DNA from 3 places in the Alkalimarinus alittae genome. Region 2 is predicted to be linked to each of the others. Evidence: predicted binding sites of a transcription regulator. Region 2 holds the regulator's gene; each other region holds the start of a gene.
The links. Region 2 encodes FNR, which switches genes on or off when oxygen is low (the NO sensors DNR and NnrR bind a similar motif). Its sites were predicted from a motif close to TTGATCTAGATCAA; they were not measured.
Positions count from the first base shown of each region.

Region 1 (10,436 bases), 690 kb from region 2:
AAATGATATTTCGTAAACTATATTGAAACGAAAAAAGAGAGCCTAACCATGTTCCGTATTACTCAGTATATGCAGTCGCTAATGAATCCAACACCTGTTGGCCCAGCACGCAAACCACCAGGTCCTGTGGTCATATGGAACCTGATTAGACGATGTAATTTAACCTGTAAACACTGTTATTCAATATCGGCCGATACAGACTTTAAAGGTGAGCTTTCGACCGACGAAGTTTATACCGTAATGGATGACCTTAAAGCATTTAAAGTACCCGTACTGATTCTTTCAGGTGGTGAGCCCCTGCTCCGCCCAGATATATACGATGTTTCAAAGCGCGCAAAGGGCATGGGTTTCTATGTAGGCCTTTCCACTAACGGCACACTAATTACTGAAGACAATATTGAAAAAATTGCCGAAGTTGGATACGACTATGTAGGTATCAGCTTAGATGGTATAAAAGATACCCATGATGAGTTTCGTCAATTAAAAGGTGCCTTTGACGCATCACTGCATGCAGTAAAACTCTGCAAACAGCACGGAATTAAAGTGGGCATTCGGTTTACACTCACCCAAAACAACAGTCACGAACTACCTCAGCTATTGGCATTAATGGATGAGTACGACATCGACAAATTTTACCTGTCTCACCTCAACTACGCTGGCCGAGGAAACCGAAACAGAAAGAGTGATGCATTTCATTTAACCACTCGTAAAGCGCTCGACTTACTATTTGAACGCAGTTGGTCTGAGCTTAAACAAGGAATCGTTAGAGAATATGTCACCGGTAATAACGATGCCGATGGCCCTTACCTACTGCAATGGGCAGAAAAAAATGTCCCTAGCGAGGTTGACGCGCTTAGGCAGCGTTTAGAAAACTGGGGCGGGAACTCTTCGGGTGTCAATATATCGAATATCGACAACCTCGGTAATGTTCACCCAGACACTTTCTGGTGGAACTACACCTTGGGTAATGTCAGAGAACGTAATTTCTCAGACATTTGGAGCAATCCAAACGATGAATTAATGGATGGGTTTAGACAACACCCACGCCCAGTTAAAGGTCGCTGCGCCGAATGCCAATACTTAAAAATGTGTGGTGGAAACACGCGCGTCAGAGCCTATCAGCTGACTGATGATGCTTGGGCCGAAGACCCTGCATGCTATCTAAGCAACGAAGAAATCGGTATCGAAGACAACGATGATGATCGCTTAGATATGCCTTACAACGATAATACAAGCGCCAAGTTAATTCCGGTTACTCGACAACAATAAGTCGAGCACCGAAGCCGGCCATAAAGTCTAACCAGTATTAGAATATTATAAAATAGCATCGCCTGGCAGCCCGGGTTATGGAGAGAGCAATGGTAGATCAAACCAGCGAAGTTAAAGCGCTCATGGGGAACTGCGCCAGCAACACCCCCTTACAAGCCGGAGAAGTAGCTCTAGTAGGCTCTGGGCCAGGTGACCCTGAGTTATTAACACTTAGGGCTTTGCGTCTTATTAGAGAAGCCGACATCGTTGTCTACGACAAGCTTGTTAGCGAAGCAATTATGGGCATGGTGCCTACCGATACAGACCGTATTTTTGTTGGCAAAACGGCGAACGAACACACGCTACCTCAAGAAGAAATTAATAACTTATTAGTTAAGTTGTCTAAAGAAAACAAACGTGTTGTTCGTTTAAAAGGCGGTGACCCATATATTTTTGGGCGTGGTGGTGAAGAAATACAAGTACTTTTAAGCGCTGATGTGCCTTGCAGGGTCGTTCCAGGTATTACTGCAGCTTCTGGTTGCGCAACTTATGCAGGGATCCCATTAACGCATCGTGATCATGCTCAAAGCTGCACCTTTGTGACGGGCCACTTGAAGTCAGGTAACCTCGTATTACCGTGGGAAAATCTCGCACGCCCAAATCAAACGGTTGTATTTTATATGGGGTTACAGAGTATTGAAGTCATCAATCGAGAACTTCAAGCCCATGGAATGTCCGGCGATATGCCTGCAGCACTTGTCGAACAAGGCACAACCCCCAATCAACGGGTTTATATTGCGACCCTCGATACATTGCAAGAAATGGTTGAAGATAAAAACGTTCAAACGCCTACATTGATCATCATAGGCACTGTAGTCAACGCGTTTAATGAGCAACAAAAAGAGAATATTACCACCAGCAATGTCGTACAGTTTGCAACAGGAATGTAGTTAATGAGCGAAAGTCGCAGAGACAACCCGATGGTAACAAAGCCTCAGCTTTGGAAGTGCATTTTACCTAGCCTGATACTTTTGTTATCTTCACAGAGCACTCTAGCTCAGGCTTCTTCAACACACGCGACAGCGTCTCAAATAGAGCTTTATAAAGACCATTGTGCAGAATGTCACGGGGTCAACCGAACAGGCGCAATGGGCCCTGCACTCCTGCCAGATAACCTGTCTCGGCTAAAGCTAAAAAAGGCCATCGATGTTATTAAAAATGGCCGCACCGCGACTCAAATGCCGGGGTTTTCAACTCAGCTAAATGACCAACAAATATCCACTTTAGCTGACTATGTATTTAGTCAGCCAGACGTTCAGCCAGAATGGACGTTAAAAGATATCGAGCACTCTCATATCCTTTATCATCCAAATGGAAGCCTGCCCGACAAACCAAAATTTGAGGCCGACCTTAAAAATCTATTTATTGTAGTCGAGTTAGAAGACCACTCCGCTACACTGTTAAATGGCGATACATTTGAACCCATTCATCGCTTTAAAACTCGCTTTGCACTCCATGGTGGCCCTAAGTATTCACCAGATGGCCGCTATGTTTATTTCGCTTCTCGTGATGGCTGGATTAGTAAATACGATATCTACAATATGGAATTTGTAGCAGAAGTACGAGCCGCAATAAACACCCGCAACCTAGCCATTTCGAAAGACGGTAAATATGCGATGGTCGCCAACTATTTACCGCAAACGCTTGTGTTAATTGATACGACCGACCTCAAACCCGTTAAAATTTTTGATGTGGCAGACGAACAAGGCGTGCCATCCCGCGTGAGTGCAGTCTATACCGCCCCACCAAGAAACAGTTTTATCGCTGCGTTAAAAGACCTTAAAGAAGTTTGGGAGATCCCTTATGATCAACCCGAAATAACTGTTAGAAAAATTGTCGTTGATGATTACCTTGATGATTTTTTCTTTGACCAACCCTATAACCACCTCATTGGCGCTTCCAGAGATTCCAAAGATGGCCAGGTTATCGACTTAGATTTAGGTAAAAAAATCAAGACAATCGATCTGGCAGGCATGCCACACCTTGGCTCCGGTATTACTTGGGAGTATAAGGGGCGAACGGTGATGGCAACCCCTAACCTTAAAGATGGCCAGGTGTCAGTCATTGACATGACGACTTGGGAAGTCATTAAGCGAATTGAAACTAAGGGGCCTGGCTTTTTTATGCGAAGCCATCAAAACTCAAAGTATGCTTGGGTTGATGTATTCTTTGGTCCAAACAAAGACTTAATGCACGTTATCAACAAAGAAACGCTAGAGATCGAAAAAACACTGCAACCTATCCCCGGCAAGACTGCAGCGCATATAGAGTTCACCAAAGATGGCAGTCATGCGCTAATGAGTATCTGGGACAAAGATGGCGCACTCATTGTGTATGACGCTAATACGCTTAAAGAGGTTAAACGTCTGCCTATGAAGAAACCATCGGGTAAATATAACGTTCATAATAAAACCACCTACGCGAGCGGAACGAGTCACTAGCCCTTACTGGGATATCACGACTCCGTAGCCTTGATGTAACTAAGTGGAATCAGAATTTGACCATTCCCCCTCTGGTTCCGCTCACGATATGCTTTTAACAATTTAGTGCATATACTCTAATCAAACCAATTAATGTTAACCGCCTCTCACTTACGAAAAAAATCATGAGCCCTGCCTCAAAAACTCAATTATTTTGATGAAAAATATATTCTAAATATGTAAATTTGCGCTCTAAGAAACCTGTGAGAAACAACACTTTGTTTAGCTTAACAAAGGCCTCAGAGCGTTTCTCATGGATTTTTAAACTCAATGGATACAGCAGGAAGGCTATGAAAAACACCAAAAGCTCATTGGTAAGAAAAACATTAAACGGCAAGAATATTCTTATCACAGGTTGCACCGGTTTTTTGGGTAAAGTATTACTAGAAAAGATCATTTCATCCATCCCTAAGATTGGATCAATCAATATCCTCGTTAGAGGCAGTTCAAGCTATAAAAGCGGTAGAGAGCGCTTTGAGCAAGAAATACTAACATCTTCAATTTTCGATTCATTAAGAGCAAAAGACCTACCAGCTTTCGAACACTTTTGCGCAACAAAATTAAACGTTATTACTGGCGAGCTGACTGAAAAAAACTTCGGTTTAACTGAAACTCAATTTTCAACATTAGCCAATGACATTGACTTGGTCGTCAACTCTGCCGCCAGCGTTAACTTTCGCGAAGCATTAGATAAAGCACTTAAGATTAATACCATCTGCCTTAATAATATCGTTGAACTGTCGAAGCGTGGCGGTGATATCCCTGTCGTTCAGGTATCAACCTGTTATGTTCACGGTTTAAATACCGGTGATATATACGAAGAGACTAAAGCGCCTTTCGGCAAGCAAATTCCACGTAATGAAAAGGGGCAATATCTAGTAGGTGACTTAATTGACCTACTTAAAGACAAAATTAACAATGTACGCTTCCCGACTAAAAACCCTGAAGCGCTGAGTAAAGCCTTGGTCGATTTAGGTATTAATGAAGCCAACAAGTATGGCTGGAATGACACTTACACATTCACTAAGTGGATGGGTGAACAGTTATTGATCGAGAAGCTTGAAGGCCAATCATTAGCCATTGTACGTCCCTCCATTATCGAAAGTACATTGAAGAGCCCTGTACCGGGTTGGATTGAAGGAATAAAGGTAGCAGATGCCATCATCTTCGCTTATGCAAGAGGTAAAATTGCTTTCTTCCCTGCGGACCCTAAAGGGGTTATGGATATTATTCCTGCAGACTTGGTTGCGAATAGCATTATTCTGTCTATGGCAAAAGTAATCAAATCACCAAAAGAAACCAACATATATCAGTGCTGTAGCAGCGGCTCTAACCCGGCCAATGTTAATGCCCTCAAGAAAACCATGATCAAAGAGGCGCGCGCTAATTACAAGGCTTACCCGAAGTTATTTAAGGGTAAGAAGCCTTCGGCTAGCTTCAACTTTGTGTCTAAGTCAGTCTTTGAAACCGCGATGAAAGCGATTCAATTACCCTTAGGAATGCTCAATGACGTTAATGCATTTTTGGGTAGAACAGATAAAACAAGCCTGATGCTTAAGAACATTGATACCGCGTTAACGCTCTCGACGACCTTTTCTTTTTATGGTTTCCCCAAATACCGTTTCCACAATGGAAAGTTATTATCCCTTGCAGAAGAACTGGGCGAAGCACCTGATGGAGAATTTGCTGTAGATGCCAAAATGATTGATTGGGAAGAGTATTTTGGCAAAAATCATATTGCAGGGCTTGAGAAGTATGCAATTAAAGAGAAGAAAGCGACTGTCAAAGTTGACGATAAAGACGTTAATACACTCAAAGAAACTGTAAAACAAGGTAAGAAAGCGGCTTAGTCATTTATCACTAAGAACACAACCCGTAGCCCTGATTCCGCTTCGCTGTATCAAGGCTACGGGTATATGTTTTTAAACCCAGTTGTTCCCATTAGACCTTTTAATCACTAAAAACGTGGGTACGCTATCGGCTTTTTGGCCAGCGACCACGCCAATCCCAAAATACCCCACATTACAAAACTTGTATGCACAAGTGTGAAGTACATAATAATCCACATCCATGCATTACCTGTATTGCCTAACCACAGATATAAGCCTGTACACCCGCAGAATACTAATCCACCACCCAACAGCGACATAAAAAATGTTTGTCTAACATGGTTAGTGCCGATTAATGAGCGGTCGCCGCCGCCATGCTTTATAAAAAGCCTTGCAAGAATAATAAATGATATACCCGGAAGAACTAATAAATTACACAGATACCAAGCTTCAGCTTGGTTCGCCAGTGATTGCTGTTCATTTTTTTTATTATAATTTCCGTAGGCCAATTTAAGCCTCCTCGCCACCAAATATGGCATATATTACTTCAGTAAGCGCACTGACAGTCGCCTCATCGTCCGTCAAAGGTTCAGCCATCGTTACTCGACAAGCCTCTAGTGGTGCAACACCACTCTTTATTAACTTGGCCGCATAAATAACCAGTCGAGTCGAAGCGGCTTCTTCAAGGTCATGGTCTTTCAAGTTTCTAAGGCTATTTGCGAGCTTAACAAGAACTCGCGCTCTAGCCTCATCAATACCGCTTTCTTTAACAACAATCGCCGTCTCAGATGCCTCGTCAGGATAATCAAATCGAAGCGCTACAAATCGTTGGCGCGTACTAGGCTTCATGCCCTTCAATAAGTTTTGATACCCTGGATTATAAGACACAACCAACATAAATCCAGGTGCCGCTTCGAGATACTCGCCGGTCCTTTCAATAGGTAATACTCGGCGATCATCTGCCAATGGGTGCAAAACAACAGTGGTGTCTTTTCTAGCTTCAATCACTTCATCAAGGTAGCAAATTGCGCCTTCTCGCACCGCTCTGGTTAATGGGCCATCTTGCCAAAAAGTTCCGTCTTTACCAATCAGGTGACGCCCAACTAAGTCGGCAGCAGTCAGATCATCGTGGCAAGAAACCGTGTAAATTGGACGCCCCAATTTCTCTGCCATATGTGCGATAAATCGTGTTTTCCCACAGCCAGTAGGCCCTTTAATCAATACAGGCAGTTGGTGGTTGTACGCGTGCTCAAACAACGCTTCTTCATTACCTTGTGGCTGATAAAAAAGGCCGTCGGTTTGGTCTTGTGGTTTTTCAAACGCATTCATAAAGCGGGTCCATGGATATATATTCTAAAAACAGACTCAAGTCAGCGGCTAAAGCGCATCATAGTTTGAATCTTCAGGATGCCGTTACCATACCCTGAAACAGCAAAAGCCCCCTTGACCGAGGTCAGACTAAGCCATCAGCTCAGTGAGTTAGTTACTTTCCTCCTTGTAGCAATCTAATCAGCCTTGCCATTGCATCACTTAGCTCTTCAGCTGCTTTCTCATCTCTATCAATTAATATCCAACGGTCATATTGACTTACCGGATGGTATAACCAGCAAATATAGCGGTCATAATCACACGAAAATTTAACAAATGGGTCTACGCCATACATATCCATTTTGCTGACTAATAACGTCGGCGCACCGTCTCTATCATACTTCTTCTCTTGAATCTGAAGCTCATTACCGTTGACATTAATACTGTACTTGGCGCCTTTATTCGCATTCTTTTGCTTTATTCTGGCACCTTGGTAAGGATGTGTAGAAAGAATACTGTTAATTCTCAACACTAGAGCATCGATTGAAGAATCAGTTAAATATAAAGTTTTAAGTGACTCTAGGTAGCTATCTTTGTTTTTTTCAAGCACTAAATCTGCCGTATTGACAGGCTCTTTCTTGATTACAACCGCATTCTTTTTTTCATCTGCTTCAGTAATCATCTTTAAAGACGGGATGTAAAATTCACCCTCTTCACCCGCTTGGAGAACATATATTTCAAACGATTTTTGGGCTAAATCAAACTCAGACTGCTGAAGTTGAACCTGTCCATTCAGATAGTGAAATTTGGCATCAAGGGGCACGTCTAACTCTGCTATTTTTTTAAGTTGCTCCTCAGCCTTATCCCATTGACTATTATCGATTGAATGCTGCACCGCCAATAACAAGCGTTTTGCTTCATGCTCAGGCGGAAGACCTGTTGCAACTGAAATTGATGGTAGAAGAATGATAAAAATTAACAGCCATTTTTTTGAAAATAATAAATGCATATATGCCACTATCTGCTTAGTCCGAGTTAACGTTTTAAGTAATGGTAGTTAAGAGGAGCCTTGTACCAAAGTAAAATTAAAACCTTTCTGATATATAAAACCATTAGTAGAAGAATAGATGAGAGAAGTTGTAAATGAAACCACCGAAATGATCTTTTGCTGCCTTATGCACGAATGCTAGAGAATGCATCACTGAGTGGAGCAGGTCTAGCTATTCCATATCCTTGGGCATGATCAACACCAATCAGTTTTAACATCGACAAAATTTCTGAGTTCTCGACAAACTCTGCAATGGTCTCCATCCCCATAAAATGAGCGAGTTCATTAATTGACTTCACTAAGGCTTGGTCTTTTTTGTTATTGACGATATTTTTAATAAATACACCATCAATTTTAATGTAATCCATTGGCAGTTTCTGAATATACGCATAAGAAGAAAGACCTGTTCCAAAATCATCCAGCGAAAACTTACAGCCTGTTTTTCTTAACACTTTAATAAAATCAGTCGCATCGGATAGGTTTGTTATTGCGGCTGTCTCAGTGATCTCAAAGCAAATTTTATGACGTGGAACCGAGGTCGCTGAAAGTTCGCTAAGTACAAAATCTAAAAAGTGTTCTTCGTTAATCGATGTGCCTGATAAATTGATAGAAAAGCCATCTACATTTTCAACAATGATTGGGTTGTTTTCCATCCACCTGAGTGTGTTGTGGATTACCCATTTATCAACTCGAGTCATCCGCCCAAAGTGTTCTGCTGCTTCTATAAGCGCCACTGGCGGCAGAATGTTTTTATCTTCATCGTACACTCCTAATAAAATTTCATAATGAGAGAATCGACCTTCGGCTTTATTTACCGGTCGAATCTCTTGGCAACGAAGCATTAAAAGATCTTCAAGGGAATGATCAATTTTCTGAATCCATGTCATCATTTCATCATGATGCGCCTGATCTCTGTCCTGCGGAGTATAAGCCGTAACGCGGTTACGTCCGTGCTCTTTTGAAAAGTTACACGCAACACTGGCTTTTTTCATCACCGTGTCACTACTATCTGAAGCGGCATCTATTTCAGTTAGCCCGGCACTAATCGTCACAATTAGTGCGTTTTCTTGCCATAAAAAGGTGCTATCCGAAACTGCAGTTCTAATGTTCTCACAAAGTACAGTACCTTCTTTTAACGCACAATGATCAAAGATTACGCCAAACTCATTACCACCGACTCGGCCACATATAGCCATTGGCCCCGCAGACTGTCGAACAACTGATGCAACATGTTTTAGCAGCTGATCACCGGCTATATGGCCATAGGTATTATTTACAACCTTAAATTGGTCAATATCTAAAAAGCACACCACATAGGCGGTTTGATTAGCCATTGAGTCTGCAACAGTGCGCTCTAGATTTCTTTCAAATGACTGACGATTTAAAAGACCGGTTAGCGGATCACAACTTGCCTGATTAGATAAATCTTCATAAACAGACTGTACCATTTGGTGTAAACCCTGATCTATAACCGGCACTTCTTCTTTATCTAATAGCGTTGCTTTGCCGCTATTCATTCGCTCAGCCAATTCGTCGAGCGATATGTCGATATCCTTCATGCCTTGGCTATCAACAAACACAAACCTAAATGACTTACTGCCAGACCACGCTAACCTCATCCTTTGGGCTACGTTCTCTTCATCAATTATCTCGACCCAATCGCCGATCACCATCATTCTTGCACGTTTATGCCAACGACTATTTCCAGGTTTATTATCTTCTGTCTGACTACGCGAGCTATCAGCAACAATTTGTTCTTGGTCCGTCTCAACAGACCAACGATAGGGTTCAGCAGGGCAAAGCGGTACTTTTTTGCCCTGTACTAAATATTCTTTTAGCTCTTCGATAATATTACTGTGTGTTGCTTGACCGGTCGCCTTAAGTTCTCGATCGATCATCGTTAAAAAGGTCGGAGCTTCTAGATCTTTTTCAAAGCTATCCCCTACCGACTCTTCGCCTTCTGACGACTCACCTAACCAAGCTAATAACTGGTCAAGTACTGCTAAAGACTCCTTAAAACGCTTACTGTCTTCACCTTCTCTAAGCAAGGTCACTAACATTAACTGCCGCCAACCACCTTCATCCAATAAAGACAGTAATATTTTAGGGATTTTCTTACCCTTAATTCGCCGATCAATTTCAGAAACAATTGTTTCCCTCGCTTCAGTCAGTCTCTGTTGACCTTCATAGGCTCGCGCAACGCGCTCTGCATTGCGTTTAAAGGCTTCTTCTTGCCGTGAAACTAAGTGACTTATTTCTATCAGCAGTTCTTCAAAAAGCCGCAGGTCGCCCGTATATTCTTTAATGATTCTGTTGGTAAAGTATTCTAAAGATCGCTCAATACTTCGGTTAGGCGTTCGCTTGGTGCCAGCCAGTTTCGCGAGTTGGTTGATCACCTGCCGAGCAGGGTGGCTATTATCAGAAAAAAACGTATGGTCTAATAAAACAACTTTGAGCACTGAT
Region 1 covers NZ_CP100390.1:1,570,106-1,580,541, reverse strand. The annotation lists gene nirJ (heme d1 biosynthesis radical SAM protein NirJ) at 49-1,269, shown strand; gene cobA (uroporphyrinogen-III C-methyltransferase) at 1,359-2,198, shown strand; gene NKI27_RS07135 (nitrite reductase) at 2,202-3,749, shown strand; gene NKI27_RS07130 (fatty acyl-CoA reductase) at 4,079-5,638, shown strand; gene NKI27_RS07125 (hypothetical protein) at 5,746-6,126, opposite strand; gene NKI27_RS07120 (CbbQ/NirQ/NorQ/GpvN family protein) at 6,128-6,946, opposite strand; gene NKI27_RS07115 (tetratricopeptide repeat protein) at 7,101-7,934, opposite strand; gene NKI27_RS07110 (DUF1631 family protein) at 8,099-10,436, opposite strand, start outside.
Region 1: a site for FNR is predicted at 7,061-7,074, ahead of NKI27_RS07120 (CbbQ/NirQ/NorQ/GpvN family protein). Genes of this name have one in related genera too.

Region 2 (10,436 bases):
CAGCCGTTAGATCTTGAAGCGTTTAACAGAGGGAATTCTGTTTACTTTCCCGACCATGTTGTACCGATGTTACCCGAAGTACTTTCAAACGGTTTGTGCTCATTAAACCCTGAGACAGATCGGCTCTGTATGGTCTGTGAAATGAACATTGACAAACAGGGTGTGCTACAAGACTACACGTTTTATGAAGGGGTCATGTATTCTCATGCTCGACTAACGTACACCAAAGTCAGCTCGATGCTGGAGCACCCTGAGAGTGAAGAAGGTCAGTTGTTGTGTGAACGATATGCGAGCACCTTGCCTCATTTGCATAATCTGTTCGATCTTTATCATGCATTAAGGCATGCGCGCGACCAGCGCGGTGCGATTGATTTTGAAACCGTTGAGACCCGAATACTGTTCGGCGAAGGACGAAAAATCGAGCAGATTGTGCCAACTCAACGAAACGAAGCGCATAAAATTATCGAAGAGTGCATGCTGTCAGCCAACGTAGCCACAGCGCTCTTCTTAAAGAAAAATAAAATGCATACATTGTATCGTGTGCATGAAGGTCCTGGCCCAGAAAAGCTTGAAAACCTAAGAGAGTTTTTAGGTGAGCTAGGGCTTCAGCTACCAGGTGATAGGGAGAAGCCAAAACCTTCTGATTATCAGGTGCTACTGTCTCAAATTAAAGATCGACCAGATTTTAGTGTGATACAGACGGTTATGCTGCGTTCACTCAGTCAAGCGGTATATAGCCCAGAAGAAGAAGGGCACTTTGGCTTGGGATACCCTCATTATGCACACTTTACATCGCCCATTAGACGTTACCCAGACCTTACTGTGCATCGCGCTATTAAGTCAGTGATCCATAGCGAAAAAGAATGTGCTGAAGTGCAGCGTACTGATGTCATCAAACCAAAAGAGAACCCGTATCACTATGACTTGCCACAAATGTTGCAGTTAGGTGAGCATTGTTCAATGACAGAGCGCCGCGCAGATGAAGCGACTCGCGACGTAGTGAGTTGGCTTAAGTGTGAGTTCTTGCAGCAGCATTTGGGTGAAACCTTCGAAGGCCTTATTTCCGGGGTCACGTCATTTGGATTCTTTGTTGAGCTCAAAGATCTATATATTGATGGCTTAGTGCACGTGACCTCGCTGAAAAGTGACTATTATCAGTATGATCAGGCTAAGCACCGATTAGTGGGTGAGCGAACGGGTGCTAGTTATCGCTTAGGTGACACCGTCAGTGTTCAAGTGGTCAGAATAGACCTTGATGATCGCAAGATCGACTTTGAAATACTCGGCCAACCAAGTCGAAGAACTGAAAAGGGCGAAGGTGCTTCAAGGCGAAAAGCAGACAAAGGAAAGGGGCGGCCTAAAGGGGCGAGCAAGCCTAAAGGAAAGGGTAGTCGAAAAGCATTGTTAGATAAAATGCCTGAAAAAGGTAAAAAGAAAAAACCTGCGAAGAAAGTAGCTAAGAAAAAAACAGCCACTAAGTCATCGGCACCTAGAACTGCAAAAGCGGGAAGTGCTACACCTCGTAAGAGGAAGGTTCAGAAGTAATGAACGTCAATATAATTGTAAATGGTAATGCTTAATAATGACTGAGCTTCAAACTGTTTTCGGCTTACATGCAGTATCTGCATTGCTAGAAAAAGACCCTGAAAAAATAAAACGTCTATTAGTGCTTCGAGGACGTAAAGATAAACGACTAGAAAGTCTACTTGTTGCGGCCAGAAAGGCAGGCGTGAGTATCGAAAATATAGAACGTCATCAATTAGATAAAATCGTGGCAGGTAATCACCAAGGCGTAATTGCAGAGTGTGATTCGATTGCAGAGATGGATGAAGGCGACTTAGAGACGTTACTGCAAGCGCTTACAGAAAAACCTTTTTTGCTAGTACTGGACGGTGTCACGGACCCCCATAACCTTGGCGCCTGCTTACGATCGGCTGATGCTGCAGGTGTACATGCTGTCATTGCACCAAAAGATAAGTCTGCCCCGCTGAATGGCGTTGCCCGAAAAGTGGCGTGTGGCGCGGCAGAGCATGTGCCGTATATCAAAGTAACTAACCTAGCCAGAACCCTTAAATGGTTGAAGCAATATGGCATTTGGCTGGTCGGTGCAGCGGGAGAAACCGAGCAAACCATCTATGAAAACGACTTTAACGGTGCAATTGCATTGATTATGGGTGCAGAGGGTAAGGGGCTTCGCCGCTTGACCAAAGAACACTGCGATGGCCTTGTTAAAATACCCATGGCAGGCTCGGTGAGTAGTTTGAACGTCTCGGTAGCGACAGGTATTTGTTTGTTTGAGGCTGTCAGGCAGAGACGTCTATAACACATCAATGGCAAGTGGTTAGCTACCCATTGAGCGCCTTTGTACGCCATCGTTTGTTTTTTGTTCAGATTCTTCTTGCAACCCCATAGCTTAAACACTAAAATGCGCGGTTCTTAAAACACATCAATTCAACTCCTTGCTTCTCAAAGCGATTTACTGCTAGTGGGAGGCTTATAACCCGTAGGGAGATACAATGCGTCATTACGAAATCGTAATTCTGGTGCACCCGGATCAAAGCGAGCAAGTTCCAGCAATGGTTGAGCGTTACACAGGCATCATCGCTGATGCTGGTGGTGAAGTTCATCGCTTAGAAGATTGGGGCCGCCGCCACATGGCTTATCCTATCAACAAAATTCACAAAGCACATTATGTTCTTATGAACATTGAATGTACTGGTGAAGCGTTGGATGAGCTATCTCACAACTTCCGTTTCAACGACGCGATCATTCGTGACATGATCATTCGTCGCAAAGAAGCGATCACTGAAGTTTCTCTAATTAAAGCATCTGAAGGCCGTGAAGAGCGTAGATATGATCGTGAAGATCGTCGTCCTGCTCCTGAAGCTGCTGAAGAGAGTACAGCTGAAACTACTGATGCTGCTGATACTGACGACCAGGCAGAAGGCGAAGAGTAATCTTCCTCTTGTACTAATTGGTTAATTATTAGTTAAAAAATTAAATTTGGAGAAATTACAATGGCTCGTTTTTTTCGTCGTCGTAAGTTTTGCCGCTTCACTGCTGAAGGGGTTAAAGAAATAGATTACAAAGATATCGAAACTTTAAAAGGTTACGTATCTGAAACCGGTAAAATCGTTCCTAGCCGTATTACTGGTACTAAAGCTCGTTACCAGCGTCAGTTGGCAACAGCGATTAAACGTGCACGTTACGTGGCTCTGTTACCTTTTACAGATAACCACCACGAGTAAGTTAAAAAGTAGCGATTACCCTGTATGCGTGCATTAGCGGAATTTTTGATGCGAGGCCCTAAGCAGGCCGTAGTCGTGGCGGTGATTGCCGCAGCACTGCCTTTAATGTTTTGGTTAAGTGCGGCTGTTCTAACTCTGGTTACGTTACGTAAAGGAGTTGGACAAGGAATAAACGTTTTGGCTTGGGCTTTACTACCGGCTGTAGCATGGTGGGTTAAGCTCGGCGATCCGGGAATAGTGTTAGTGTTAGTATTCTCTTGGGTTATGGCTGTTGCATTGCGACAGGCGATATCTTGGGAGAAAGCGTTAATTGCAGGTGTTATGGCTGCGTTTATAACAGGGCTTTTATTGCCCGTGTTATTGCCAGATGTAATACAGCAATTAATTGATATGGCCAAAGAAGTATATAGTCAGATCGACCCTGAGATGGTTAAACAGCTCAGTGGAGAGTTAGAACCTGCGTTCACCTCTCTAATGGTCGGCAGCTTGGCAACGACATATCTTGCAATAGCACTCGGAGCGGTGATGTTAGCTAGAAGCTGGCAGTCTACGCTTTATAATCCTGGGGGCTTCCGTGAGGAGTTTCATAGTTTTAAGTTGTCGCCAGTGTTCGCACTGAGCGCAGTAGGCTTAACACTATTTGGCCCTGCGATAAGTTTACATATTGTTCCTTTGGTACTAATTATGTTGGTACCGCTTGCACTAGCCGGCATTGCATTGGTACATGGTAGTGTGGCTAAACGGAATTTGGGCGGGCACTGGTTGTTTGTGTTTTATATGAGCACATTAATATTAGGGCCTAGCTTGTTTTTGCTGATTATTTTTATGGCGATATTGGATAGTTGGTTCGACTTTAGAGCTCGAATTAAAACGACCCCAATCGACTAGAAAAAATACAGCTATCACAGACGGTTTAAAGAGGTTTGCGAGATGGAAGTTATCCTGCTCGAGAAAGTCGGTAAACTCGGCGGCCTTGGTGACAAGGTTGGCGTAAAATCAGGTTACGGTCGTAACTACCTTATCCCTTATGGTAAGGCTGTTCCTGCTACTGCAACTAACGTTGCTGAGTTTGATGTTCGTCGTGCTGAGCTTGAAAAAGCGGCAGCCGAAAAACTTGCAGCAGCACAAGCGCGTGCTGAGCAAGTAAATGCACTTGAAGTCACAATCGCTTCTAAAGCGGGTGATGAAGGCAAATTGTTTGGTTCAATTGGTGTTCGTGATGTTGCTGATGCAATCACGGCTGCTGGTGTTGAAGTGAACAAAAGTGAAGTTCGTCTTCCAGAAGGACCACTTCGCGCGATTGGTGAGTATGAAATTACTGTTCACCTTCACAGCGATGTGGATGCAATCGTTAAGTTGACCGTTGTTTCTGAGTAATATTACTTAGATACAGTCTGCCACTCGTAGCTGTTTCATAGCTGATACGAGTTGGAGCTTAATGAGTTGTAAGTGCGGCCCGAGGGTGGCTAAAGTAATTACTTTAGTTAACCCTTGGGCCGTATTTGTTTCTAGTGTATGTTTTTATTTTTAATTCTTGTACTCGCGCATTAATATAGCCTAATGTATTGCGTTATCCTTATATGTTTCCCACTCTTACTACAAAAGTTGTCACGGTAGATCATGAATAATATGAGTACTGATAAAGAATTGAGCCAGCTTAAGGTTCCACCGCACTCGATAGAGGCTGAGCAGTCTGTATTGGGTGGCTTAATGCTCGATAACAGCAAATGGGATGTGGTAGCTGACAAGGTTGTTGAAGAAGATTTCTATCGCCATGAGCATAAGCTAATTTATCGCGTTATTGCTCGGCTGGCGGGAGAAGCAAAGCCACTTGACGTGGTTACTCTGTCTGAAGAGTTAGAAAAACTTGGCGAATTACAGAATGCCGGTGGTCTATCATATTTAGGAGACTTAGCCAAGAATACGCCCAGTGCGTCTAACATCAGAGCGTATGCTGAAATTGTCAGTGAGCGTTCTATTATTAGAAAACTCATCACTGCCTCAGGTGAAATTACCGATTCGGCCTTTAACACCCAAGGCCGAACAAGTGCGGAATTACTGGACGAAGCTGAGCGTAAAGTATTTCAGATTTCGGAGTCTAGAGCATCAGAAGGTGGGCCGCAGAACGTTAACCCAATCCTTACTCAGACACTTGAGCGGATTGATGAGTTATTTAACACCGATGACCCGCTAACAGGCACAACGACTGGCTTTAGGGATCTAGACGCAAATACTGGAGGGCTGCAGCCGTCAGACTTGGTGATTGTCGCCGCCAGGCCGTCGATGGGTAAAACTGCATTTGCCATGAACTTGGTTGAAAATGCCCTATTAGGGGCCGGTAAGCCTGTACTGGTATTTAGCATGGAGATGCCGTCCGACGCCATCGTTATGCGTATGTTGTCGTCTATGGGGCGTATCCATCAAGGACGTGTAAGAAGTGGTAAGCTGGAAGAAGATGATTGGCCTCGTTTAACCTCGGCAGTGAGTTTATTAAAAGATAAGCCGTTGTATATCGATGATACAGCAGGGTTAAGCCCAACTGAGGTTCGTTCGAGAGCGCGTAGAATTGCGCGTGAAACAAAACAAGAGTTTGGCTTAATTATGATCGATTACCTGCAGTTAATGCAGGTGCCGGGTAATAGTGAAGGCCGTACCTCTGAAATATCTGAAATATCTCGGTCTTTAAAAGCCTTAGCAAAAGAACTTAAATGCCCTGTTGTTGCGCTATCTCAGCTTAACCGAAGTTTGGAGCAGCGGCCGAATAAGCGCCCGATCAACTCAGACTTGCGTGAGTCGGGTGCGATCGAGCAGGATGCCGATATCATCATGTTTATCTATCGAGATGATTACTATAACGAAGATAGCCCTGATAAGGGGATAGCAGAGATTATTATTGGTAAGCAGCGAAACGGGCCTACTGGCACGATTAAGCTAGGCTTTCAGGGACAATTTACCAAGTTTGAAGATTTGGCTCACGTTGATTACGGTGATGAGTTTTAATGACCAGACCGATCGTTGCAACTATAGATTTGCAAGCATTTAAGGCAAATTATGCGTTAGCAAAAAAATTTGCAGGTGATGCCTTGTGCGTAGCGGTTATTAAGGCGAATGGCTATGGGCATGGTATTTGTGAAGTTGCAAAAGCGTTACCTGACTCGACGCTCGCCGTCGCCTGTGTCGATGAAGCTATGCTGTTACGCAACGAAGGCATTGATAACCCTGTAGTGGTTCTTGAAGGGGCTTTCACGGGTGAAGAACTAGCGTTTGCTGCTGCACATAAGTTGCAGTTAATTGTTCATGCTGATTATCAAATTGAGCAATTAGCTCAATTCCAACATAAAGATGCTGTGATTGATGTTTGGCTTAAACTTAATACTGGCATGAATCGCTTGGGGTTTTCTCCGGCTATTTCAGTTGATGTATTAACTAAACTTAAAGCGCTTACTTCGGTTCACGTAGTGGGTGTGATGACTCATTTTTCATCTGCTGACGAAATTGATAAGGCAGTGACGGAACAGCAATTAGCGCTGTTCCGCTCAGCCGTTCATGAAATGGGGGTTGCAGCAGATGGGTTACTGTTAACGGCTGCAAATTCAGCCGCGTTGATAGAGCATAAAGCAACCCGCCTCGACTGCGTGAGGCCTGGTGTGATGTTGTATGGGTCTTCCCCTTTAGATCACTTATCATCAGAGGCAATGGGCTTAAAGGCTGTTATGTCGCTGCAGTCGCGTATTATGGCGATACATGAGATCGAGGCTGGTGATTGTGTCGGTTATGCCGGCACGTGGCGAGCAAGCCGTACAACCAAAATCGGTACAATTGCAGCTGGCTACGGCGATGGATATCCTCGTCACGCTGAGACAGGTACACCTGTTTGGATAGGCGACAGGGTAGTGCCATTAATTGGCCGTGTCTCGATGGATATGTTGAGTGTTGATCTTAGTTACCATCCAGAAGTAAACGTAGGTGATGAAGTTGAGTTATGGGGAAAAAATATCTCAGTCGATGAAGTTGCCAAATCTGCTGGAACGATTAGTTATGAGCTGTTAACAGGGGTAACCGCTAGGGTACCTCGAAGATACGTTTCTTAAGCGCTGCTGTAAGTAAAGTGGCGCTTCAACGAAAGACAGTTGCAGTAAGTCAATTATCCTCCTTATATTTTCATATACACTGATACCTTCTAATTTATTTCGATTACTTGGATAACCTAATGATTAGTTGGAAAGCGCTTATTGTCGGGCTGATAGTGACGATTTTGGTCGGTCTATTTGGTCAGGCTCTTTATGTCTTGCTCGCATCATATATTGGCATGGCCGCGAGTGATTACGTCTTTTTTTCAACCTATAAGCAAGAAATTTGGTTTGTATTTGCCGTATTAGTTTATTGCTTAACGATGGCGTTTGGTGGTCTATTGACGGGTACGATGGCCTCTCATTATAAGGTAACGCATGCTTCCGTTGTTGGTTTTCTTGCCGGAATAGCCTCCATCATGTCTTCTGCAGAACGGGGTGATATTACCTTCATGGCTGTTGTGATGGTTTTTCTTGGGTGCTTATTTGCCTGTTTTGGCGGAGTGTTTGCCCGTCGAGTATCTGAGCAGTATGAAGAAGATGTAGAGAATTAAAGGTATAACTAGCTAGGCTTAGGTTCACTTATTATTATGGAGTATATCTGAAATGAAATCAGTACTCATTAAGCCAGTAAAATGATATTTCATAATTTATTGCTTAAAGTGGGTGATTTTAGGGGTGAAAAACTACCATAAAGTGATATAAATCAATATTTGATTTTATACTAATAAGTAGGTATTATTCTTGTAGTTAATTAACGTCTAAACATAAAAAAAGAGGCATAAAGCCTCTTTTTTTAGCATGATTGTATTATTTTGGGTTTATGCATTTACTGTGGTTTTTTACGATATCGACTAAAGCGTCAATATCTTCTAGCACCACTTCACGACCCTGAACAGATATCAGGCCGCTTTTTTGAAAGCGAGTAAAAACACGGCTAACGGTTTCAACAGCAAGGCCTAAGTAGTTACCAATGTCGTTTCTTGGCATGGGAAGTCTAAAGCTTGTGCCTGAAAGTTTACGTAATTTAAATCGGCTAGAAAGGCTTAGCAGTAATGATGCAATTCGCTCTTCTGCGGTATTTTTACTAAGTAACATTGTAAGCTGTCGGCTGCCTTGAATTTCTTTGCTCATTAATGAGAAAAAGTGATGTTGAAGGGTTGGTATTTTTGAGGCCAATGTTTCAAGTTGACTAAACGGAATCTCGCACACACTGGCCCTTTCAAGCGCTTTAGCAGAGCAGCTGTATGAATCTGTGTTGGTGCTATCGAGGCCAATAATTTCCCCTGGTAAATAAAAGCCTGTGACTTGTTCTTCACCGTCTTCTGTGACTGAATAAGTTTTAATTGCGCCGCTACGGACAGCGAATAAAGACTTAAAGGGGGAGTGTTCTTTAAATATATGATCACCACGATTGATGGTCTTTCCTTGCTTTATCAGGTCTTCAAGGCGATCAATTTCATCTTTGTTGACAGCAATTGGGATGCACAAATTGCTCAGACTGCACTGTAAGCAGGATTGATTAATTCCTGTAGTGGGCTGTGGGTCTATTGCTGCGATTTTTTCGCTCATCTCGCTCTACTCAGTTAATAGCTTGTATATCAGCAGAATATTTATGTTATTTATTACTTAGTTTATATGATTCTAACATATAAAAAAATAGGGGTAGGGAGAAGGGGGTAAAAGTAGGTAGTAATATAATCATTCAATACTTTGGTCTAATGTAGCCTCCGTAACTAAAGGGCAGTTGATTATTTATTATGCGTTGATAATATTGGTCGAGTTGGTCTACGTTGTGTATAAATGCGTTTTCTATCAAGCTAGTAGCACCTAAACCAATACCGATTAAGTCGCCTGATATACCTTTAGAGACAGACGTGTCCTTTGAAAACTTAACATGATTAAGTTTGTTGAAGTTACTTTGAATCAGTCTTTCTTCAAATCTTTGATGACAATTACATTGAGTAGACTCATCTACTTCTACGCCAGATAGAACAGAAAGGCGCTCATCTTCGTCTATTACATAAATAGTGTCAGGATTAATAGCGATTAGGCCTTCAAGCTTTTCGCTCAGCTTGGCGCATGACTCGTGTTTTTTGGTCAGGAAACGAACGTTGACAGTTTTAAAGTCATATTGTTTGAATATCTTTACCTGCTCTGCCAAAAACTCAAAATCAATTGGGTCTTGATCTCTATTTTGTGTGCCAAGGCAAATATGATTAAATCCAAGGCCTTTTATAAGGGCAATAATGGCATCATCAGCAGGGACTTTATCGAGCTCTATAACAAAGGTCCCTCTGCTTTCGTCTTGTAGGTTGAAGGCTTTGTTGAGGGAGTACATAATCTCTGTCATTTCAGCCGGCGTTAATAATTGTGCTATGTCGCCCTGCCAATGAATATAGTTAATGCTGCGATCTTTTGGGATCAGAGCACTAACGAGATGGATCTCTTTAAGAAGGTAGTCAATATAATTTCTGACGGCTGTACTACTTAAATGGCCTGCTTTTGGGGTTGGATAGCTACATAAGGTGTTTTGTAGCGGCATTGATATGCACAACGCAAGTTCAGAATTGGTTTTGTTGCTGTTGGTTATGATGTCGGTGTAATTCTTTAAACTAAACTCTCTATCTTCTACAAACAAGCCAGGCTTATCCGGCGAGTCATATCGGAAGCTGTTAGTGCAAAATAGCCAGTCTTTGTGAGAGAGAATTTGTTCCATAGTTCGACTTGTTGGGTATGAGTTAACCCCAATAACATCCTGTATTGTTCTATGATTTGCCTTTATGGGAGTGATTTTCTCAAACGGAGAGCCCATTACGTTTCCTAAATTAAATCATGGTCTGAGACAAGCCTGACTCACAAACCGTTATTATAGAGTGATTAGTCTACTCAATGAGTGATTGGGGGTGTTGATTTGTATCAATAGACCTAGGTGTTGATGAAAATTTATGACAAAGTTTTTTTAGCTATATGTTGGGGGCTTAATAATGAGGAGGGGGGGATATAAGAGCCTTTCTGCGCTAAGCAGCATATTGCGTCGCACAAGAGGTTCAGCTTAACCTTTTTGATAGTATTCAAAAAGTCAGGCGTTAAGGCTTAGTGGCCGCCAATGAAAAGT
Region 2 covers NZ_CP100390.1:879,047-889,482, forward strand. The annotation lists gene rnr (ribonuclease R) at 1-1,545, shown strand, start outside; gene rlmB (23S rRNA (guanosine(2251)-2'-O)-methyltransferase RlmB) at 1,583-2,323, shown strand; gene rpsF (30S ribosomal protein S6) at 2,517-2,957, shown strand; gene rpsR (30S ribosomal protein S18) at 3,018-3,248, shown strand; gene NKI27_RS03875 (hypothetical protein) at 3,273-4,136, shown strand; gene rplI (50S ribosomal protein L9) at 4,179-4,625, shown strand; gene dnaB (replicative DNA helicase) at 4,869-6,248, shown strand; gene alr (alanine racemase) at 6,248-7,339, shown strand; gene NKI27_RS03895 (hypothetical protein) at 7,459-7,872, shown strand; gene fnr (fumarate/nitrate reduction transcriptional regulator Fnr) at 8,129-8,890, opposite strand; gene NKI27_RS03905 (hypothetical protein) at 9,024-10,133, opposite strand; gene NKI27_RS03910 (DUF302 domain-containing protein) at 10,408-10,436, opposite strand, start outside.

Region 3 (10,436 bases), 1.0 Mb from region 2:
AGCGACTGTCTGTGCTTGTTCTAGAGGTGCCTGCTCTAACGCTGCTTGTTCTTCGGTCGCGCCCTCTACTGTATTTGACTCTATATTAGCAGACGCTTCAGTCGCCCCCTGATTGACAGATGCGTCTTGCACGTCAGAAACACTTGGCTTGCTAGCCTGTTCGTTTGTTGAAGTGAGGTCTGAACCTTGATTAGCGAGTTCTGAGTCAGTACTGGCAACATCTGATTCAGGTTTTTCCTGTATAGAGGGGCTATTAACTGGAGAGTCATGATTGCTAAGCTTAACTTTTGGAATATTACAGTCAATATTGGGCTGAAAGGCCAACATTCTTAGCAAAACCATTTCTAGTCCCGCTCGCTGATCAGGCGATATAGGTAAGTCGCTACGCCCTACTAGCGCAACTTGATAAAAAAGCTGTACGTCTTCAGCCGTCAATGCCTTTGCCAGCTCGGCAATTTGCACCTGATCGCCCATAGAGTTATCGGTACTACCCGGCACGACTTGCTCAACTGCGACTCGATGTAAAACAGAAATAACATTAGCTAACACCGCACTATAGTCAGGAGAAAACTCAGCAAGCGCTGAGACTTCCTGCAATACACTCGCCGCATTCGAGTTTGCTACCGCCTCAATGATTCGATATACCTGCTTTTGATCTATCGACCCCAACATCGCGCTAACATCGCGTTCAGCAAGTGTATGGTTACCGTAAGCAATCGCTTGGTCCGTAAGACTTAATGCATCTCGCATACTGCCATCGGCTGATCGAGCTAAGAGCCAAAGCGCACTATCCTCAAAGTCAATTTGCTCCTGCCCTAGAACATTTTTAAGGTGGCCTACAATTCTTTCAGGTGGCATATTCTTCAAATTAAATTGAAGGCATCGAGATAAAATAGTAACAGGAAGCTTTTGCGGGTCAGTGGTAGCAAAAAGGAATTTTACATGCTCAGGCGGCTCTTCAAGTGTTTTAAGTAATGCATTAAAACTGGATGATGAAAGCATGTGGACTTCATCAATCAGATATACCTTAAACCGCCCTCTTGTTGGAGAGTACTGGACGTTATCCAGCAACTCACGCATATCTTCAACCTTGGTACGAGAGGCTGCATCGATTTCAATTAGATCGACAAATCGGCCCTCGGCAATTTCTCTGCAGGCACCACACTGACCACAAGGGACAGACGTGATTCCGGTCTCGCAATTAAGACACTTAGCTAAGATACGCCCAATGGTCGTTTTACCAACACCGCGGGTGCCAGTAAATAAATAAGCATGGTGTAGTCTTTGTTGGTCAAGCGAATTTATTAACGCCTTAAGAACATGCTCTTGCCCCACCATCTCTTTAAAGCTCTGGGGGCGCCACTTTCTTGCGAGAACCTGATAACTCATTTGTTTATTTTACCTGAGAAAACGACAACGCAAGCTTACCATGTCTTGGCGAAGATTCAGAATAATTATAAGATAAATTTGCTTACCAAAAGCCCGCTTAATTATAAACGGGCTTGGTAATACTTTATGACTATATAGGTTAAAACGGCACTGGCAATGTACGTCTAATATGCTCAATTCCTGCCAGCACCTCTTCAGAAAGTGTCACCGAGATAGAATCAATGTTCGACTTTAACTGCTCCATGGTAGTGGCGCCAATTAAATTAGAACTCACAAAAGGACGACTATTCACAAACGCTAGCGCCATCTGACAAGGATCTAGATCATGCTGATTCGCGAGCTCAATATATTGCTTTGTCGGATTATCAACAGATGGCCCCTTACGATGCTCTGGTCGAGTTTCTAGTGTTAATCTTGCGCCTTCAGGTTGTGCCCCATTCAGGTATTTACCACTTAAAATACCCCGTGCTAGCGGCGACCAAGCCAATAAACCACAGTTTTCATGCAGCGCGACTTCACTTAGGTCTGGTTCAAAGTGGCGACACAGTAGAGAGTATTCATTCTGAATAGACGCCATACGTGGAAGACCATTCTGATCAGCTAACTGTAGCCATTTACTCATGCCCCAAGCCGTTTCATTAGACAAGCCTATATGACGAATCTTTCCTTCTTTGATTAACCCTTGAAAGGTATTCAACACCTCTAGAAAGTTTTCTTCTTCAGCCTTAGCGTCAAAGGCTGGATCAAACGCCCACGTTTTACCGAAGTGATAAGACCCCCTGTTAGGCCAATGCAGTTGATAAAGGTCGATATAATCGGTCTTTAATCGTTTAAGACTCCCTTCAACCGCATCTAAAATATTGGTTTTATTGATTTGATTGTTACCCTCTCTCAGCCATGTAAACCCCGGCCCTGTAATCTTTGAGGCCAAAATCACTTTGTCCCGATTTGATCTCGATGCAAACCAGTTTCCAATAATCGTTTCGGTAGTACCAAAGTGCTCCTCACTCGGCGGTATAGCATACATTTCTGCAGTATCAAAAAAATTAACCCCCTGCTCCAATGCATAATCCATCTGCTCGAAACCTTCATCTTGGGTATTTTGCCAGCCCCAAGTCATCGTGCCTAAGCCAATAAGACTAATATCAAGGTCGGTTTTGCCTAATTTTCGGTATTTCATTGAACCCTTCCTAGCATTGAACGTATCGGTACCATCGACTTGGTTCGTCATGACTGATTAACTTCGACGGCATTGTGAATCAAATTATCATTAGTCTATTACAAAACGGGGAGGGACTGTATCTAAAGATGCCGCGAAAGCATGGCAGATAGTCAAAAAATTGAGCGATCAAATAGCTTTACTTATCAACAACCTACCTATAACAATGTGAGGACTGCTATAAAGGGGCTCATGCTCAGGCTTAATTTGTAACGAGACATGGTTATTAGCACAATGAATTAATCCACTTTGGCCGATACCACGAAAAACAGAATCCCTTTACATGAGCAAAGGGATGAGTGCTGAGCAAGGTACAACAACGTGATGAATCATTTATTTAACAACCTAATTAATCACGTTAAAGATAATCAATAACCATCCGCCTCATTGGTTTTACCCCAAAAAACCCGATAAGCAAACGCGTTATATAGCAAGATGACAGGTATGAATATCATCACACCGACAAACGCAAACGATAACGTGCTATCAGGTGCAATGGCTTGCCAGATGGTTACCTCTCTAGGAATAATATATGGAAAGGTCCCTACGACAAGCCCTACCAAGGCTAATGCAAACAGTACGATAGCCAGTAAAAGCGGAACTAAATGATGCTTTTCAGGCTCATTGATGGCTTTTACTAACGCAATAGTCACTACCGCAGTTAACACCGGTATTGGCATCAAGAAATACAGGTTGGGCGTACTGAGCCAGCGTTCTGCTACCGTCGGCTCTTTTACCAGCATCCATATCGATACGATGACCAAACCAACTAACACACAGGTCAACAACGGCAACGCAATCGCTCTTGCTTGTCGCGCCAGATCACCTTCAGATTTCTGAATCAACCAACAACTTCCTAATAAGCCATACCCTGCTAATAACGACAAAGCTGTAATTGCACTAAAAGGAGTAAGCCAAGATGTTGAGACACTAGGATCAACCTTAATCCCCTGCACTAACGTTCCCAATATAATCCCCTGACAGAGTGTTGCCAGAGTGCAACCAAACGCAAAGCTAAAGTCCCACCAACGACGACTGCTTTCGGCTTTAAAACGAAATTCAAAAGCAACACCCCGAAATATTAACGCGATCAACATTAACATTACCGGTAAATAGAGCTTCGACAACACCACAGCATAGGCTTGCGGAAAAGCAACGAACAGCACAACGCCACCAAATACAAGCCACGTCTGATTACTATCCCACACATGAGAAAGTGAGCGCATGGCAACCCCTCGCTGTTGCTCACTTTTCAACCATGGGAAAATGATACCAACGCCTAATGAAAATCCATCCAGAATCACATACATCAAGACCCCAAACCCTAAAATCATCAACCAAGTAATTGCCCAATCCATATCAAGTCCTCACCTTATCAGCATCCAACCCAATTACAGGCGTAAGAGTGGCCAATTGAACACTATCATCTGTCAGATGATTATCATCGTCGCCCAAAAGAACTGGCGGCCCTTTTCGAACCAGCTTACGAATAAAATAGAGATAGACAGAAAACAATAGCCCGTACACAACAACAAACAAGCCCAAAGTAAACGCAATATTTTCAGCCGGCAATATCGATACTACATCCTCGGTACGCACCAACCCCTGCACTAGCCAAGGCTGTCGTCCCACCTCAACCACATACCACCCGGCCAAGGTCGCAATAATGCCTGAAGGAATCATAAGTGTTGCAAAAGTTAAGAACGGTTTATAAATATAAAGCCGACCCTTCACTCTCAACACTACTCCCAGCACAGCCAACAACAACATCAGCCCCCCTAAACCCAGCATTACTCTAAACGAGAAAAACACAACTGCCACAGGCGGTCGCTGATCCTTAGCGACGGACTTTAACCCTTTAATTTCTCCTTCCGAATCATGCGTAATAATTAAGCTCGCGAGTTTAGGAATCGAAAGCTCAAAATCGTTCCGTTCGGTTTCGCTATTTGGCACCGCAAATACCCGTAAAGGCGCACCTCGCTCAGTTTCCCAAATACCCTCCATTGCGGCTAACTTAATCGGCTGATGTTCTGCCACATTGAGCCCATGAAAATCACCGATCAGCACCTGAGTAGGCGCTAGTATTAGCAAACTCCACATAGCAAAAGAAAACCCAACTCGGGCAAATTCTTGATGCTTTTTTTGCCTTAGATACAAAGCATTAACTCCCGCTACGATCAAACTCGCAGAGAGCAAACTCGCAATCACCATGTGGAAATAGCGATATGGGAATGATGGATTAAAGATCACTTCGAGCCAGTTTTCAGCTTCAAAACGGCCATCTTGAAAAATATAACCCGCCGGTGTGTGCATCCATGAATTGGCCGCTAAAATCCAGAAAGCCGACATTAGAGTGCCTACACAAACTACCACTGTAGCCATAAAATGAACCTTTGGAGAGACCCGCTTCCAGCCAAACAACATAATACCAAGAAACCCCGCCTCTAAAAAAAACGCGGTTAACACTTCATAGGCCAGCAACGGACTTAGAATCGGCCCGACCACTTCTGAGAACCGACTAAAGTTAGTACCAAATTGATAAGACAACACGACACCTGACACAACCCCCATACCAAATGTGATTGCGAACGGCTTTAACCAAAACTTTACTTGCTGCAAATACTCAGGTTTTTTAGTTCTTAACCACAACCCTTCCATGACCGCTAGATACACCGAAAGACCAATGGTGATGGCAGGGAAAATTATGTGGTAACTGATAGTAAAGGCGAATTGCATTCTAGACAGTATTGCGGGATCCATCATTGTTCTCCTTGGCTATCTTTGAACCTAGCCATATGCACAGGGAGCAGAGTCAGCATTCCAGCAACTCCCACCAACACTAGCACACCTAATATAGAATAAAACCACTCAGCCATTTTGATCTCCTTGAGTCAGCTTAACGTTAGTTAATATGAGTAAAGCAATAACCTAGCCAACCCACAAATATCAGCGTTAAGCCTTGATCTAGCTCAATTCGGCTAAGTCAGTTATACTCAACCGACACCTCCGTTTACACCACAACAACAAACAACTGTAAACAAAATTTACAGTTTAAACCTAAAAAGTCGCACTGAGATACTTGAAATGAACTCAATGACTGCATTTTCTCTTTCAATGTGGGCCACTATAGCCAGTGCCAGCTTGGTCGGTGTTTGGCTCTGGTATAGAGCTAGCGAATCGGTATCGTTAAGGGCTCTAGCGGCCTACTGTATTGCGCTGGCTTTTTGGTGTACGGGTCACTTACTCGCCATAAAAGGCGCATCACAGTGGGCTATTCCCCTATTGTTAAGCAGCCCTCTACTCCCCACCGCCTTTTTACATTTTGTGCTGGCGTTTTGTACGGAGTTTATTCCTAAACTTAAACGGTATCAGAACAAGTTCTGGCTGCTTTATGTCATAGCAGGCATTGTGACAGCAGGCAGCGTTGCACTAACAGGCGCGGAACTTAAACCCTGGCTAACCTTTCCTCACTTTATTTCACTTCACTCACCGGGCTGGATTAACTTAGCCTATACGGCATTGCTTGGAGTCATCGCACACCTCATATTACTGCAGGCATTACGCGTTTGCCCAGCCAACCAGCGACGATCAATAACGGCCATGTTCATTGTTGGCGGACTTGGTTTTGTTTTAGCTATTAGTTTTATATCTCCTTCAATCGGACTGAATACATACCCTTATCCAATGTTAGCGCTGCCTACCTACAGCTTATTACTGGTTTACGCAGTCGTGCGCTATCAACTGGTCGAAGTCAATCGACTGGTCAACAGAGCAGTGGTCTGGTTGGCCCTACTGGTCATCACCATGTTGGTCATGTCAGTATTCCTTGCAATATCCACCCGCTGGGGCCTTACCGAATTATCCGAAATCCCTCTTTGGCAATTGTTAATCTATTCATCCGCCTTATTATTAATAGCGGGCTTACTTTATGGCCCTGCTCAACAATTTGCTAACCGCCTGGTGTACCCAGAAATTCGATTCGACCAGCTTAAACTTGACCAGTGGGGATACAAACTCGACCAGGCGAAAGACTGGCTTGAGCTAAGCGATACAATTAAACAACTCTGGTCACGCAACAGCCCGACCCTCATAGACGTTGCTATCAACCAACCTCTCCTCACTACAGAGCATCCTGCGTTTATCATCAATCAAGTCAACACTAACGATAATGAGCACTGGCAATGCAAATTGGTGGGCTGGAGAAACGCAACACCCAGTGAGCAGCACTTAGCTGAAATAGTCACTAGCTTGCTACCCACAACCTGCGCCGCGTTGGATAGAGGCATGAAACTAGCTGCCGCAGAACGTCAAAAACTCGCACAAGAACATTTAGTAGAACTAGGCGGCCTCACCGCAACCATTGCCCACGAACTACGAAACCCTCTGAATATTATTAATATGGCCGCAGTTCAAACTGACCCTTCCATTCAGACACACATTAGCAATCAAGTGCAGCGAGCTGAACAGTTGATTCAGGATGTATTAAGTTATGCAGGCCAGATTCAACTACGCTCCGAAAACATTCAAATAACCTCGCTTATTGAAAACGTGGCTCGCCAGACTCAACAGTTATTCAACGTTAAGATTCATGTCAACATAACTAACGAGCTCAATACCTATGCTGACCCTCAAAAACTCCATCAAGTCTTGACTAATTTATTAGAGAACGCAGCAGCCTTTGTTAATCAAACACCTGAAGGGCTTATTGAGGTAGACGCTCACACAAACCAACAGCAGATTCAGATCAATATTCATAACAATGGGCCCTCCATCCCGCAAAACATTCAGGGTCAGTTATTTTCACCATTTGTTAGTAATCGCAGCGGAGGAAGCGGCCTAGGTCTTGCCATTGTAAGACGCATCATAGACGCCCACCATGGCCGAGTTTGGCACCATACAGATGCTGGATGGCCTGTTACTTTCTCCATTGAAATACCACGCAGCATCGATCGACCTAATGCCATTATTATCCACCCAAGTACACATAGAGCCTCATAATGAAAAAAGCCCGCATATTACTCATTGATGACGAAGCCGCATTCTGTGAACTCTGTAGTTTATGGTTAACACAAGCAGGCTATGAAGTCGTTAGCTGCGGAGATGGGAAACAAGCCCTTACGCTATTTACTGCTCAGTCATTTGATTTGGTCATACACGACCTCTCTCTCCCCCCCAGTTTTTTGCCTGAAGAAGGTCTGCAGCTACTTCCACACTATGGCGAAGTACCGGTAGTCGTCATCACCGCTCATAACGAAAAGGCACTGGCACTCGATGCAATGCGTTTAGGCGCTTGGGACTTCATCAGCAAACCCATTGACCCCGACCTTCTTCTAATCGTGGTGCAACGAGCCATTAACAAACGCCAACTACAACAAGAACTTAATACACTTAAAGAACAACACCCCCCCACCGACGATGACATGGGGTTACTCGGCGTCAGCCCTAGCGTAATCAACACCCGCAACCTGATTAAACGCATTGCCAACACTGAGGTTCCGGTACTCATCCAAGGCCCCAGCGGAACTGGAAAAGAAATCATCGCTAAAGCCCTGCATCAACATAGTCAACGAAAGAACCAGGCGTTCATTTCAGTACACTGTGGAGCGATCCCTTCCGAACTTTTAGAAAGCGAACTATTTGGCTATAAAAAAGGCGCTTTCACCGGAGCCGACAAAGACCGCAAGGGCTTACTTAGCATGGCAGACCAAGGCACATTGTTTTTAGATGAAATCGGCGAAATGCCGCCATCAATGCAAGTTAAATTACTAAGAGTGCTTCAAGAGGGGTGCTACTTTCCGGTAGGGGGCCGTGAAATGGAACACATCGATGTACGCCTAGTCAGCGCCACTAACCGAGACCTCCCCTCTGCTATTGAACAAGGTCACTTTAGAGACGACCTCTTCTATCGCATTAAAGGGGTCACCATTAAGACACAAGCTTTAGTCGAAAGACCCGAAGACCTTGCCATTCTAGTGCACTCAATTATTCAGAAAGCTCAACCAGAAAAATCCACTTTACACATCAGTGCCGACGCAATGGCATGGATTAATCAACAAACCTGGCCTGGTAATGTACGCGAACTAAAAAACACACTAGATAGCCTGATCGCTTTAACAACAGGCGATACAATAGGCCTTCAAGAGATTCAATTTCTCACCGGCCAAGCGGAACCATCTCAACCACAAACGCCTGATACCAATCATCAAACACCTGACACCAATCATAAAACATTAGAAGCACAAGTCACCGCATTAGAAATAAGACTCATCAGCCAGGCATTAAATCAACACAACCAAAACCGAACAAGAGCCGCCGCACAACTTGGGCTATCACGGCAGGGATTACTGAAAAAGATTGCTAGATATGGGCTTAATAGTGACGTCTAGATTAACCATTCCCTTGATTCCAGTCGTTCCTCCTTTCATCACGGCTACAGCTCATATACAAGCCACTGCATTTTGTCTTTGTAGCCTTGATGCAGCGCAGCGAAATCAGGGTTTAAAGATTTAAGAATCCATGATTTAACGCATAATTGTTCAATACATATTTAGAATTAGAGGTATTAAAAATTGAAAAGTGAAATTTAGAATTACTATAGGTAGGTATGTTAACTTTTGCGATGATTTCAAATGTCGCCTTTCCTAAAAGATTACATAAGGTAGCGCCATTATCAATAAGTTATGGAGATATTTAAACCATATAATTACATAAATATTAACCATATGTTTACATAGGCTTTCAGCATCAATTTAATGTTAAAAACATCGAAATAACAATAACATAAATTTTTCATTTAATCATTTTATTCTAGCTTGGCTCTGTTAAATATATTGCTCTTTTAGATGAATACCTCCACCTTTATTAGACAGCGATAACTACAGAAGTAAGTTACCCCTGCTCTTTAAAGGCTTAACTAAACAGCAGCAGGCTTTTCTAACGCTTCCCTTGGGCCAAAAAATTCAAAGTGTACTTGTGACGCGGGAATCCCCCACATCAGTAATTCGTGATAGATATTAACCATGAATGGCTTTGGCCCACAAAAGTAATAATCGGCATGGCGTGATGGAATCAATGATTCGATCAATTCAGCATCAACAAACCCTGTAGATGCATTTCCTTCGCGTGAAACACCCTCTTTAACGGGATCACTATAACGGAAATGAACACTTAGTTTTGGGTGTTTTTCGCTGAGTGCTTCGAGCGTTGACTTAAACGCCTGAACGTCTTCGTTAAGACTGCCATGAATCACGATAACGTCTCGCTCAGGCATGGCTTCTAATGCGGTCTGTAAAATACTTAATATCGGGGTAATACCGATACCTGCCGCCATTAAGACCAACGGACGCTTATGTTGGTCGTGAGTATTAAGATAAAAATCACCACAAGGGGGTGCTACTTCTAACGTGTCACCCACTTCATACTCTTTATGCAATTTATTAGATACATAACCATCAGGGATACCTGGCTGTGGATCTGTTTCTTTTTTAACACTGATACGAAAATAATCGTTACCCGGCTTATCAGAAAGACTATAGTTTCTCATAGTAGTCCCTCCTTCAGGTGTAGATGTTCGTACCGTAATATATTGCCCTGCTAGATAAGACGGCACTTTACCACCATCTTCAGGTTTGAGATAAAATGAGGTAATAACACTACTTTCTTCGACTTTACGCTCTATTTTAAATGACCGAAAGCCTTCCCAACCACCCTCTTTAGTTGCATTATCTTCATACACTTGTTTTTCACGACCAATCATAATGTCAGCTAAAAAACCATACGCTTTAGCCCACGCGTCAATCACGTCATCTGTCGCCCCATCCCCCAAAAC
Region 3 covers NZ_CP100390.1:1,900,360-1,910,795, reverse strand. The annotation lists gene dnaX (DNA polymerase III subunit gamma/tau) at 1-1,389, opposite strand, end outside; gene NKI27_RS08685 (aldo/keto reductase) at 1,529-2,569, opposite strand; gene cydB (cytochrome d ubiquinol oxidase subunit II) at 2,977-3,966, opposite strand; gene NKI27_RS08675 (cytochrome ubiquinol oxidase subunit I) at 3,968-5,368, opposite strand; partial or broken gene NKI27_RS19410 (histidine kinase N-terminal 7TM domain-containing protein) at 5,693-6,349, shown strand; gene NKI27_RS19405 (sensor histidine kinase) at 6,893-7,606, shown strand; gene NKI27_RS08665 (sigma-54-dependent transcriptional regulator) at 7,606-8,994, shown strand; gene hmpA (NO-inducible flavohemoprotein) at 9,522-10,436, opposite strand, start outside.
Region 3: a site for FNR is predicted at 5,568-5,581, ahead of NKI27_RS08675 (cytochrome ubiquinol oxidase subunit I). Genes of this name have one in related genera too.